2 regions of the Streptomyces sp. AM8-1-1 genome follow, and region 1 is predicted to be linked to the other one. Evidence: riboswitches for the same ligand, from Rfam matches in the RefSeq annotation. Region 1 holds a riboswitch; the other holds the start of a gene.
The links. A riboswitch is a leader RNA that binds a small molecule or an ion and turns the genes downstream of it on or off. The one in region 1 is predicted to bind thiamine pyrophosphate.
Positions count from the first base shown of each region.

Region 1 (5,273 bases):
GGCTGGAGCGCTCCGCGCTCGCGCAGGACGTCGCGCAGGGTGCAGCCCGCCACGTACTCCATGGCCAGATAGACGTACGCACCTTCGGCGCCCTGGTCGAAGACCCCCACCACATTGGGGTGGGAGAGCCGGGCGACGGACTTGGCCTCACGGATGAACCGCTCCACGAAGGAGGCGTCCGTCGCGAGGGCGGGGTGCATCACCTTGAGGGCGAGTTCCCGGTCGAGTCTGGTGTCGACCGCCCGGTAGACCGTGGCCATACCGCCGACGGCGATACGCGCGTCGACGCGGTAGCGGCCGTCGAGCAGCTGCCCGACGAGGGGGTCCTTGAGGGTCGTGTCCACGCGGGAGATTCTACGAGTCACCTCGGACACCCCTGACGTCCCGGGGCGGGACCGGGGCCGTACTGCAGCCGAGCTGTGACAGCAGACGCGCTTGTGCGGGCCCGCTCCGGTGCGACCGGCTTTCGACGCGGGACGGCGGGCCGGACGGGCGGAGGGGGACGGGGGCGGGGCGCGGTGGGGGTGCGGTGTTCGGGGGGTCGCGCCTCAATCGCGGGCGCGGCGGGAAATCGTCCCTGCGCCTCGATTGGCGGCGGGGCCGGAGGTCGTCCCTGTGCCTCGATCACCGGCGGGGCCTGAGCTTGGCCCTGCGTGGGGAGGGCGATGTCGGACCGGCCGGCGTTCGAGGACGACGCCTGCGCCGCATGGGGCCGGGCTGGGTGGGTGCGGCTCCTTGCGGGGGCGCTGCCCCCGGGCCCCCGCGCCTCAATCGCCGGCGGGGCTGGATGGTGTCCCCGTGCCTCGACCGTTGGCCGGGTTTGGTGTGGCCCCCGCCCGCCTCGACCGTCGGCCGGATTCGGTGCGGCCCCCGGGCCTGGTGCGCCCCCCGCCTCGATCCCGGCGGGGCCTCATGCGGCCCCGCCGACAGACCCTCCCGTACGCGTCAGAACGCCGGGCGTTCCGGGTCCAGGTGGGCTCGGCCCTCCTGGGGCGATGATGCCTCGGCGAAGTGGCGGCGGGGGATGCGGCCCGCGCGGTGGGCCAGGCGGCCCGCCTCCACCGCGTGGCGCATCGCCTCCGCCATCAGGACCGGCTCCTGCGCCCGGGTGACCGCCGACGCCAGCATCACCGCCGTGCAGCCCAGCTCCATCGCCAGCGCCGCGTCGGACGCCGTGCCCGCGCCCGCGTCCAGGATCACCGGCACGCGCGCGTGCTCGACGATCAGCTGGAAGTTGTGCGGGTTGCGGATGCCGAGGCCGGAGCCGATGGGGGAGCCCAGCGGCATGATCGCCGCGCAGCCCACGTCCTCCAGCTTCCGCGCGAGCACCGGGTCGTCGTTGGTGTACGGCAGGACCGTGAATCCGTCGTCGACCAGGGTTTCCGCCGCGTCGAGCAGCTCGATCGGATCGGGCAGCAGCGTGCGCTCGTCCGCGACGACCTCGAGCTTCACCCAGTCCGTCCCGAGCGCCTCGCGCGCGAGCCGGGCGGTCAGGACGGCCTCGCCCGCGGTGAAGCAGCCGGCCGTGTTGGGCAGGACGCGGATGCCGAGCCGGTCCAGGACGGAGAGCACGGAGCCCTGGACCGTCGCGTCCAGCCGGCGCATCGCGACGGTGGTCAGTTCGGTGCCGCTCGCGATCAGGGAGCGTTCCAGGACGTCGAGGCTGGGCGCACCGCCGGTACCCATGATCAGCCGGGAGTTGAAGGTGGTGTCACCGATGGTGAGACGGTCGTCGGCCATGGCTGATCAGCCTCCCTGGACTGCGGTGAGGACCTCGACACGGTCGCCGTCGTCGAGCAGGGTGCCCGCCCATGCGCTGCGCGGGACCACCGCCTCGTTGACGGCGGCGGCGACGCCGGACCGGGCGGGGGTCAGCTCCGTGACCAGGGTGTCGAGTGTGGTTCCGGTGGCGAGCACCCTGGCCTCGCCGTTGACGGAGACGTTCATGCGGGCTGCTCCTGGGAGACGGCGGAGAAGCGGCGAGGGGTGAAGGGGCGGGCCTCGTCGGGGAGTGAGCCGGAGACCAGGACCGCGGCCATCACATCGCCGGTGACGGGCGTCAGGAGAACCCCGTTGCGGTGGTGACCGGTGGCCAGATGCAGGCCGGGCAGCGCGGTCGGTCCGAGCAGCGGCGCGTTGTCGGGGGAGGCGGGGCGCAGCCCGGCGCGGGTCTCGGTGAGCGGCAGCTCCGTGATGCCGGGCACCAGCTCATGGGCGTCGCGCAGCAGCTCGTACACACCGCCCGCGGTGACCGTGGTGTCCCAGCCCAGCTCCTCGCTCGTCGCGCCGACGACCAGCTCGCCGTTCTCACGCGGCACCAGATAGACGTCGCTGCCGCGGACCACCGCACGGACGGTCCTGGACAGGAAGGGCGCGTACGCGGGCGGCACGGTCAGCCGCAGGACCTGGCCCTTCACCGGACGGACGGGAGGCAGCACATCCGCCGGGACCCCGTTCAGCCTGCCGCTCAGGCTGCCGCCGGCGAGCACCACCTGGTCGGCGGTGAGCTCCTCCCCGTCGGCGAGGACGACACCGGCCGCCCGGTCGCCCGTGACCGACAGCCGTTCCGCCCAGCCGTGGCGGAAGACCACCCCCGCCCGCTCGCACGCCGTGACCAGCGCGGACGCGAGGCGGCGCGGGTCGACCTGGTGGTCACCGTCCACCCGCAGACCGCCGCGGACACCGGGAGCGAGCATCGGCTCCAGGCGCCGGCACTCACGGCCGGTCAGCCATTCCGAGGCGAGTCCGGAACGCCGTTGCAGGGCGTGCAGTTCCCGCAGATGGGCGCGGTCGTCGGCGTCGAGCGCGACGGCGAGGGTCCCGCAGGCGCGGTATCCGACGCCCTGCCCGCTCGCCTCCTCCAGCTCGGCGACGAACGCCGGATAGCGCTGTGCGGACGCGACGTTGAGCGCGAGCAGCGTCTGCTCGCCGTAGTGCAGTTCGGTGACGGCCGCGAGCATGCCCGCGGCGACCTGCGCCGCGCCGCCGCCCGGCTCCGGATCGGCGACGGTGACGGCCAGTCCGCGCTGGGCCGCGCGCCAGGCCGTGACAAGTCCGATGATTCCGCCCCCGACGACGAGAACGTCTGAGGCGCGCGTTCCTGGGATACGCGACATGGGCGTCCAGCCCCTCCCTTCGCCGGCATGACCCGGATCAGGTTCGTACGGTCGGAGGCCGTCCAGCCTCCCTCTCAGCCCGGTGCGTCCGGACTCCCGCGAGTGTCTTACGGTGTCCACCCTAACCCCGGGCCCGGTGTCGGGTTAAGGGAGCGACGGCTTCCCAAGGCCTGCGGTACAGGAGGTGTGTTCGATGGCGGGATCGCTCGACGGAGTCGTTCTGGTGCCGGTCGCGGACCAGGCTCCGGGTCAGGTCGGCACCCGTACCCGCTTCACGTACCACGAGCGGGACGGGCACATCTGGGCCGAGTACGCGGGCGGCGACGTGATCCGCGGGCATCTGGTGGGCACCCGTCAGGGGGACCGGATCGACTTCCGCTATGTGCAGTTGAAGACGGACGGCCGTACCGCGTCCGGGCACTGTGTCTCGACGGTCGCCGAGCTGCCGGACGGCAGACTGCGCCTGGAGGAGAGCTGGGAGTGGGAGTCGCAGGAGGGCAGCGGGACGAGCGTCGTGGAGCAGCCGCTGTCCTGACGAGCTGTCAGATGGGGTCGCCGGATGCGTAAGGTTGACGGGTGAGCGAGCAGCAGACACAGCAGGCGCGGCGCGTGGTGATCGTCGGAGCCGGGATGGCGGGCGTGCAGACCGCCGTCGCCCTGCGCGAACAGGGCTTCACCGGTCCGGTCACCCTCATCGGCGCCGAACCCCATCAGCCGTACGACCGTCCCCCGCTGTCCAAGGCCGTCCTCCTCGGCAAGTCGGAAGGATCGGCCTTCGACGTCGACTTCGAGGCCCTCGGCATCGGGCTGCGGCTCGGCTGCGAGGTGATGGGCGTCCGTCCGCAGGAGCACGAACTGGACACCGAGGCCGGGCCCGTCCCGTACGACGTCCTGGTCGTCGCCAGCGGCGCCGAGCCCGTCCACCTGCCGGGGGCCGCTTCGGTGCCCGGCGTCCATCTGCTGCGCACCCTCGACGACGCCGCCCGGCTGCGCCCCGTGCTCGCCCGGCAGCACGACATCGTGGTCGTCGGCGCGGGCTGGATCGGCGCGGAGTTCGCGACGGCGGCCCGAGAGGCCGGCTGTGCGGTCACCGTCGTCGAGGCCGCGGACCGCCCGCTCGCCGGCGCACTGCCCGCCGAGGTCGCCGCCGCGATGACCGACTGGTACGCGGAGTACGGCATCGAACTGCTCACGGGCTCCCGGGTGGAGGAGATCGAGCCCGGCACGGTGATTCTCTCGGACGGCAGACGGCTCGCCGCCGGGGCCGTCGTCGTCGGCATCGGCGCACGGCCCGCCACCCGGTGGCTCACCGGCTCCGGCATCGCGCTCGGTCCGGACGGCGCGATCACCGCCGACGAGTATCTGCGCACCTCGCTGCCCGATGTGTACGCCGTAGGCGACTGCGCCTCCTTCCCGTCCGCCCGCTACGGGCAGCGGCTGCTCGTGCACCACTGGGACAACGCCCTCCAGGGACCGCGCACGGTCGCCGCCAACGTCATCGCGGAGGACCTCGGCGAACCCGCGCAGATCTACGACCCCGTCCCGTACTTCTGGTCCGAGCAGTTCGGCCGGTTCGTGCAGTACGTGGGCCACCACGCCGTCGCCGACACGTTGGTGTGGCGCGGCGACCCGGCGGGCGTCTCCTGGTCGGTGCTGTGGCTGCGGGACGGTGCGCTCGTCGCCCTGCTCGCGGTGGGCAGGCCGCGCGATCTGGCACAGGGCCGCAAACTCGTCATGACGGGCACACGGCTGGATCCGACGGCGGCCGCGGACCCCTCGGTCCCTCTGAAGGCCGCTTCGCTGTGAGCAGGCTCTCTCCCGACAGTTCCTCGCTGACCTGCGCATTCTCCCCGATTCCGGGCTGATCGGGGCGTTCGTGTGCGGGGCAGCGCTACCCACTGTCAGTCCCAGATGGCAGGCTTGTCCTGTGACCGAGATTGACGCAAAGATCGATGCTCTCGTCCCCGCCTGGCTCACCCTCCCCGACATCGCGGAAATGCTCGATGTCGAGGTGACGCGCGTCCGGCAGCTGGTCAAGGAGGGCCAGCTGATCGCGGTGCGCCGAGGTGAGAACCGGGTGCTCCAGGTTCCCGCCGCCTTCATCAGCGGCGAGAAGGTCGTCAAGGGCCTCTCCGGCACCCTGACGCTCCTGAGGGA
Region 1 covers NZ_CP135086.1:6,116,518-6,121,790, forward strand. The annotation lists gene pknB (Stk1 family PASTA domain-containing Ser/Thr kinase) at 1-344, opposite strand, end outside; gene RPQ07_RS27255 (thiazole synthase) at 946-1,740, opposite strand; gene thiS (sulfur carrier protein ThiS) at 1,747-1,947, opposite strand; gene thiO (glycine oxidase ThiO) at 1,944-3,116, opposite strand; TPP riboswitch at 3,114-3,226, opposite strand; gene RPQ07_RS27270 (hypothetical protein) at 3,310-3,651, shown strand; gene RPQ07_RS27275 (FAD-dependent oxidoreductase) at 3,693-4,922, shown strand; gene RPQ07_RS27280 (Rv2175c family DNA-binding protein) at 5,044-5,273, shown strand, end outside.

Region 2 (5,273 bases), 3.8 Mb from region 1:
GCGGATCGGTCGATGGGCGCACCCCGGGACGACGTCCGGGGGCGCATCCTCTCCAGCAGCAGCAGCGCGGACGCGCACACCACCATCAAAATCGTGCTCAGGGCCATCGCCTGACCGTAGTTGAGCTCACCCGGCCGGCCGAGAAGCCGGGCCACGGCCACCGGCAGCGTCGGGTTGTCCGGCCGCGCGATGAAGACGGTCGCGCCGAACTCGCCGAGGGACACGGCGAAGGCGAAGCCCGCGGCGATCAGCAACGCCCGGCGCACCAGCGGCAGGTCGACCTCGCGCCACACCCGCAGCGGGGACGCGCCGAGCACGGCGGCGGCCTCGCGCAGCCGTCCGTCCACGGCCCGCAGGACGGGCAGCATGATCCGTACGACGAAGGGAACGCCGACCAGCGCCTGCGCGAGCGGCACCAGGATCCACGACGCCCGCAGGTCCAGCGGCGGTTCGTCGAGCGTGATCAGGAAGCCGAAGCCCACGGTCACGGCCGACACCCCGAGGGGCAGCATCAGCAGGGCGTCGAACCCGCGGACCAGCCTGCCCGCCCGTCGGGTGAGCGCGGCCGCGGCGAGGCCGCCGACGGTCACGGCGATGCCGGTCGCGACGAGCGCGTACTCCAGGGAGTTCCACACGGCCTCGACGGGCGGCACGAGGAAAGTGCCGCCGGACGCGTCGAGGGAGCCGAGCGCCCGGTAGTAGCCGAAGCCGTAGCCTCCGGGTCCGTCGAGCGAGCGCTCGACGAGGACGCCGAGCGGGACGAGCAGGAGCAGCACGATGGTGGCCAGCACCCCGCCGAGCAGGGCCCACTGGCCCGCGCCGCGCGGGCGGCGGGCGGTCCGTGCCGGGTCCACGAGCCGCAGTGCGGCCTCCCGCCGCCGGACCGTCCACGCATGCACGGCGAGCACGATGCCGACCGCGGCGAACTGGACGAGGGTCAGTACGGCAGCCGTCGACAGGTCCAGCAGCTGGGCGGTCTGCCGGTAGATCTCCACCTCCAGGGTGGAGTACGACGGTCCGCCGAGGATCTGGACGACACCGAAGGAGGTGAAGGTGAAGAGGAAGACCATCAGGGCCGCCGCCGCCAGGGCGGGCGCAAGCGCGGGCAGCGTGACGCGTCGCCAGGCGGCGAAGCGTCCGGCGCCCAGTACCCGCGCGGCCTCCTCCTGCCGCGGGTCGAGCTGTGCCCACAGCCCGCCCACCGTGCGTACGACGACGGCGTAGTTGAAGAAGACGTGCGCGAGGAGGATGGCCCACACGGTGGTGTCCAGCCGGATGCCCCACAGTTCGTCGAGGAGCCCGCCGCGACCGAGCAGCGCGAGGAACGCGGTGCCGACGACGACGGTCGGCAGCACGAACGGCACCGTGACCGCCGCTCGCAGCGCCCCCTTGCCGGGGAAGTCGAACCGCGCGAAGACATACGCGCCGGGCAGCGCGATCAGCAGCGTGAGCGCGGTGGACGCCAGCGCCTGCCAGGTGGTGAACCAGAGCACGCGCTGCATGTCGGCGCGGCCGAGCACCTCACCGATCCGCCCGAACTGCCAGACACCGTCGATCTCCAGGCCGCGTCCGACGATGGCGACGACGGGGTAGGCGAAGAAGAGCGCGAAGAACGCGACGGGCACGGCCATCAGGCCGAGCCGCGTCGCGCTCCCGCGCAGCGCGGTCCCGCGGGCCCGCGGCCCGCGGTCCGTCGCCCCGCGGTCGGGCTTCGTTACTTCACTACGAGTGAGGACCACGACTGAACCCACTGCTCACGGTTCTCGGCGATCTTGTCGGGGGCGACGGTCTCCGGCTTGTCGACGACCGCGCCGAACGTGGTGAACAGTGCGGGCAGCTTCGCCCCCTCGACCACCGGGTTGACGAACATGTTCAGCGGCATGTCCTCCTGGAACTGCCGGGAGACCAGGAAGTCCAGCAGCGCCTTGCCGCCCTCCTCGTTCTTCGCGCCGTCAAGCAGTCCGGCGAACTCGATCTGACGGAAGCAGGTCCCCGTGGCGACACCCGTGGGCGCCTCCTTCGGCTGCGGCTTCGCGAACAGCACCTCGACCGGCGGGCTGGAGGCGTACGAGACGACGAGGGGCCGGTCCGCCTTGGCCTTCTTGCCGCCGGCCGAGCCGGAGAACTCCTCGTTGTACGCCTGCTCCCAGCCGTCGACGACCTTCACGCCGTTGGCCTTGAGCTTCTTCCAGTAGTCCTGCCAGCCCACGTCCCCGTACTTCCCGACGCTGCCGAGCAGGAAGCCGAGGCCGGGCGAGGACGTCGCCGCGTTCTCGGTCACGAGCAGGTTCTTGTACGCGGGCTTGATCAGGTCGTCGAACGACTGCGGCGGCGCCAGCTTCTTGTCCGCGAAGTACTTCTTGTCGTAGTTGACACAGATGTCGCCGGTGTCGACCGGCGTGACACGGTGCTTGTCCTTGTCGAGCTGCACCTCGTCGCGCACCTGGCCGAGGCCCTTGGCCTCGTACGGCGTGAAGAGAGAGTTGTCGAGCGCACGGGAGAGCAGGGTGTTGTCGACGCCGAAGAAGACGTCGCCCTGCGGAGAGCCCTTGGTCAGGATCTCCTTGTTGAGCGCGGCACCCGCGTCACCGCTCTTGAGCACCTTGACCGTGTAGCCGGTCTGCCGGGTGAACTCCTTCAGCACGGCGTCGGACGCGGCGAAGGAGTCGTGACTGACGAGGGTCACGGTCTTGGACTTCGTGGCGCCGGACGAGGAGTCCTCGGACTCTCCGCCGCAGGCCGCGAGGGTACTCACGCCTATCGCCGCGGCCACCGCGGTGACCGTGATCTTCCTGGTGGTGCTCACTGAATTCCTCCTGGGGGTGACCAGGAAGAGACGCGGCCCTGCCCGGTCTCCGAAGAGATCCGGGCAGGGCGCAACAGCTTGAGTAACGACCGAACTTCCTACCCAGAATGACCTGGGCAAGGTTCAGAGGGTCTGCGGCCTGACGGTGCCGCACTCTCAGCGCTGTGGCGCTCCCCTGTCGGAATATGAAAATGTTCGAGCCCAGCCTACAAGGTCACCGCTCGGAGGCAGCGAGCTGTCCACAGGCTCCGTCGATCTCCTGACCACGGGTGTCACGGACGGTCACCGGAACACCATGGGCGGCGATCGCCTCGACGAACGCCTTCTCGTCCTCGGGACGGGAGGCGGTCCACTTGGACCCGGGCGTCGGATTGAGCGGAATCAGGTTCACATGGACCCGCTTGCCCTTGAGCATCCGGCCCAGCAGATCCCCGCGCCACGCCTGGTCGTTGATGTCGCGGATCAGCGCGTACTCGATGGAGATGCGACGGCCCGACTTCTCGGCGTACTCCCAGGCGGCGTCCAGCACCTCACGCACCTTCCAGCGCGTGTTGACCGGGACGAGGGTGTCACGCAGTTCGTCGTCCGGGGCGTGCAGGGAGACGGCGAGACGGCACTTGAAGCCCTCGTCGGCGAAGCGCAGCATCGCGGGCACCAGACCGACGGTCGACACGGTGATCCCGCGCTGCGACAGCCCGAGCCCGTCCGGCTCGGGGTCGGTGAGCCGCCGTACGGCGCCGACGACGCGCTTGTAGTTCGCGAGCGGCTCGCCCATCCCCATGAAGACGATGTTCGACAGCCGCGCGGGACCCCCGGGCACCTCGCCGTCGCGCAGGGCACGCATGCCGTCGACGATCTGGTGGACGATCTCGGCGGTCGACAGATTGCGGTCGAGCCCGGCCTGCCCGGTGGCGCAGAAGGGACAGTTCATCCCGCAGCCGGCCTGCGACGAGATGCACATGGTGACGCGGTCCGGGTAGCGCATCAGCACGGACTCGACGAGCGTCCCGTCGTGCAGACGCCACAGGGTCTTACGGGTGGTGTCGTCGTCGCAGGAAATGTGCCGCACGACGGACATCAGGTCGGGCAGCAGCTCGGAGGCGAGCTTCTCGCGCGCGGCGGCCGGGATGTCGGTCCACTGGGCGGGTTCATGGGCGAACCGCGCGAAGTAGTGCTGCGAGAGCTGCTTGGCGCGGAAGGGCTTCTCGCCGATCGCGGCGACGGCGTCCTTGCGCTCGGCGGGCGTGAGGTCGGCGAGGTGCCGCGGGGGCTTCTTGGCTCCGCGGGGCGCGACGAAAGTGAGTTCTCCGGGCTTGGGCATGGTGGTACCAGTGTCGCAGACGGGTTGCCGTGGCCGGACTGGTCGCCCGCGGAGGAGGACGGCACGCTCCATCGGCCGGTGCGGCCCGTCCTCGGACGGCCCGGCTCCCGGTGCATCGGCGCCGGCGCGGCCGGGCGTGCCCCCGTGCAGGGTGGGCGATCAGCAGTCGCGGCGGGCTGCGAGCGGCACCCCGTTGCCGGGCTTGAAGCTGCCGCAGCGGCAGCCTCTACCGTCCTGACCAGGGCCGGAGAGACCGGCCCGACGAGTCCGGCGAGGGAGGCGGGCGATGGGCTGGCCTATCGCGGAGGTCACCCGGATGTCGGGCGGGACGGCACGGACCCTTCGGCACCACGACGAGGTCGGGCTGCTGCCACCCGCGTGGATCGGGACGAACGGCCACCGCTACGGCATACGTCACCGCTCGCCTGAGCTGAAGCAGGCGGGGCGCCGGGGGCACCGGGCCCGACAGGCGCGCGAGCCCCGCGGACACGCGAGAAGGCCAGATCGCACCCCCGTACGACCTGGCCTTCTCTCCGGTGAGCCGACCGTCCGCTCAGCAGACAGGCACTCCCGGGACCTGGTTGTCCGGCGAGCTCAGGTAGATGTTGGTCATGTAGCCGCCGTACTGCGGCAGGTACGCCCACCAGTCGTTCAGGTAGGGCGGCACGCTGACCTGCTGGCCGCGCTTCTGGCAGCCGACGAGGACTTCCACCCCGGCCGGGAGCGTGGTGAGCGGCGACGCCGCGGTGGTCGCCTGGGTGCGGAGGCGCACGCCGCTGCCCCAGGTGCCGATCCAGGTGCCCGCCGGGCGGGAGGCGCCGGGCACGTTCAGTGACCGGGTCAGCCGGCCCAGGTCCGTGTAGGCCTTGCCGTACGCGGTGCCGCTCGGGTGCAGGGTGTACGCGGCCACGATGGAACGGTCACCGGAGCCGACGACGCCCGTCGTGTGCAGCGCCGGGCGGGACAGGTCCACGGCGTTGATCCCGGCGGCCGACCGGACGGCGGTCGCCGCCGCGGCCGTCTGCTTGCCGGCGCCGGCCGGTGCCTTCGCCGCCGCGCCCGCGGGTGCCGTGCAGCCGCCCGAGCTGAAGCCCGACCAGCCCTGCTTCACGGCCCAGGGCCGGTTGAAGGCCCCGGCGATGCCGA
Region 2 covers NZ_CP135086.1:2,318,538-2,323,810, forward strand. The annotation lists gene RPQ07_RS10335 (iron ABC transporter permease) at 1-1,631, opposite strand, end outside; gene RPQ07_RS10340 (thiamine ABC transporter substrate-binding protein) at 1,715-2,806, opposite strand; TPP riboswitch at 2,884-2,993, opposite strand; gene rlmN (23S rRNA (adenine(2503)-C(2))-methyltransferase RlmN) at 3,021-4,127, opposite strand; partial or broken gene RPQ07_RS10350 (MerR family DNA-binding transcriptional regulator) at 4,414-4,536, shown strand; gene RPQ07_RS10355 (hypothetical protein) at 4,681-5,273, opposite strand, start outside.
Region 2: it holds a riboswitch for thiamine pyrophosphate, as region 1 does, so the genes downstream of both, RPQ07_RS10340 (thiamine ABC transporter substrate-binding protein) here and thiO (glycine oxidase ThiO) in region 1, are expected to answer to the same signal.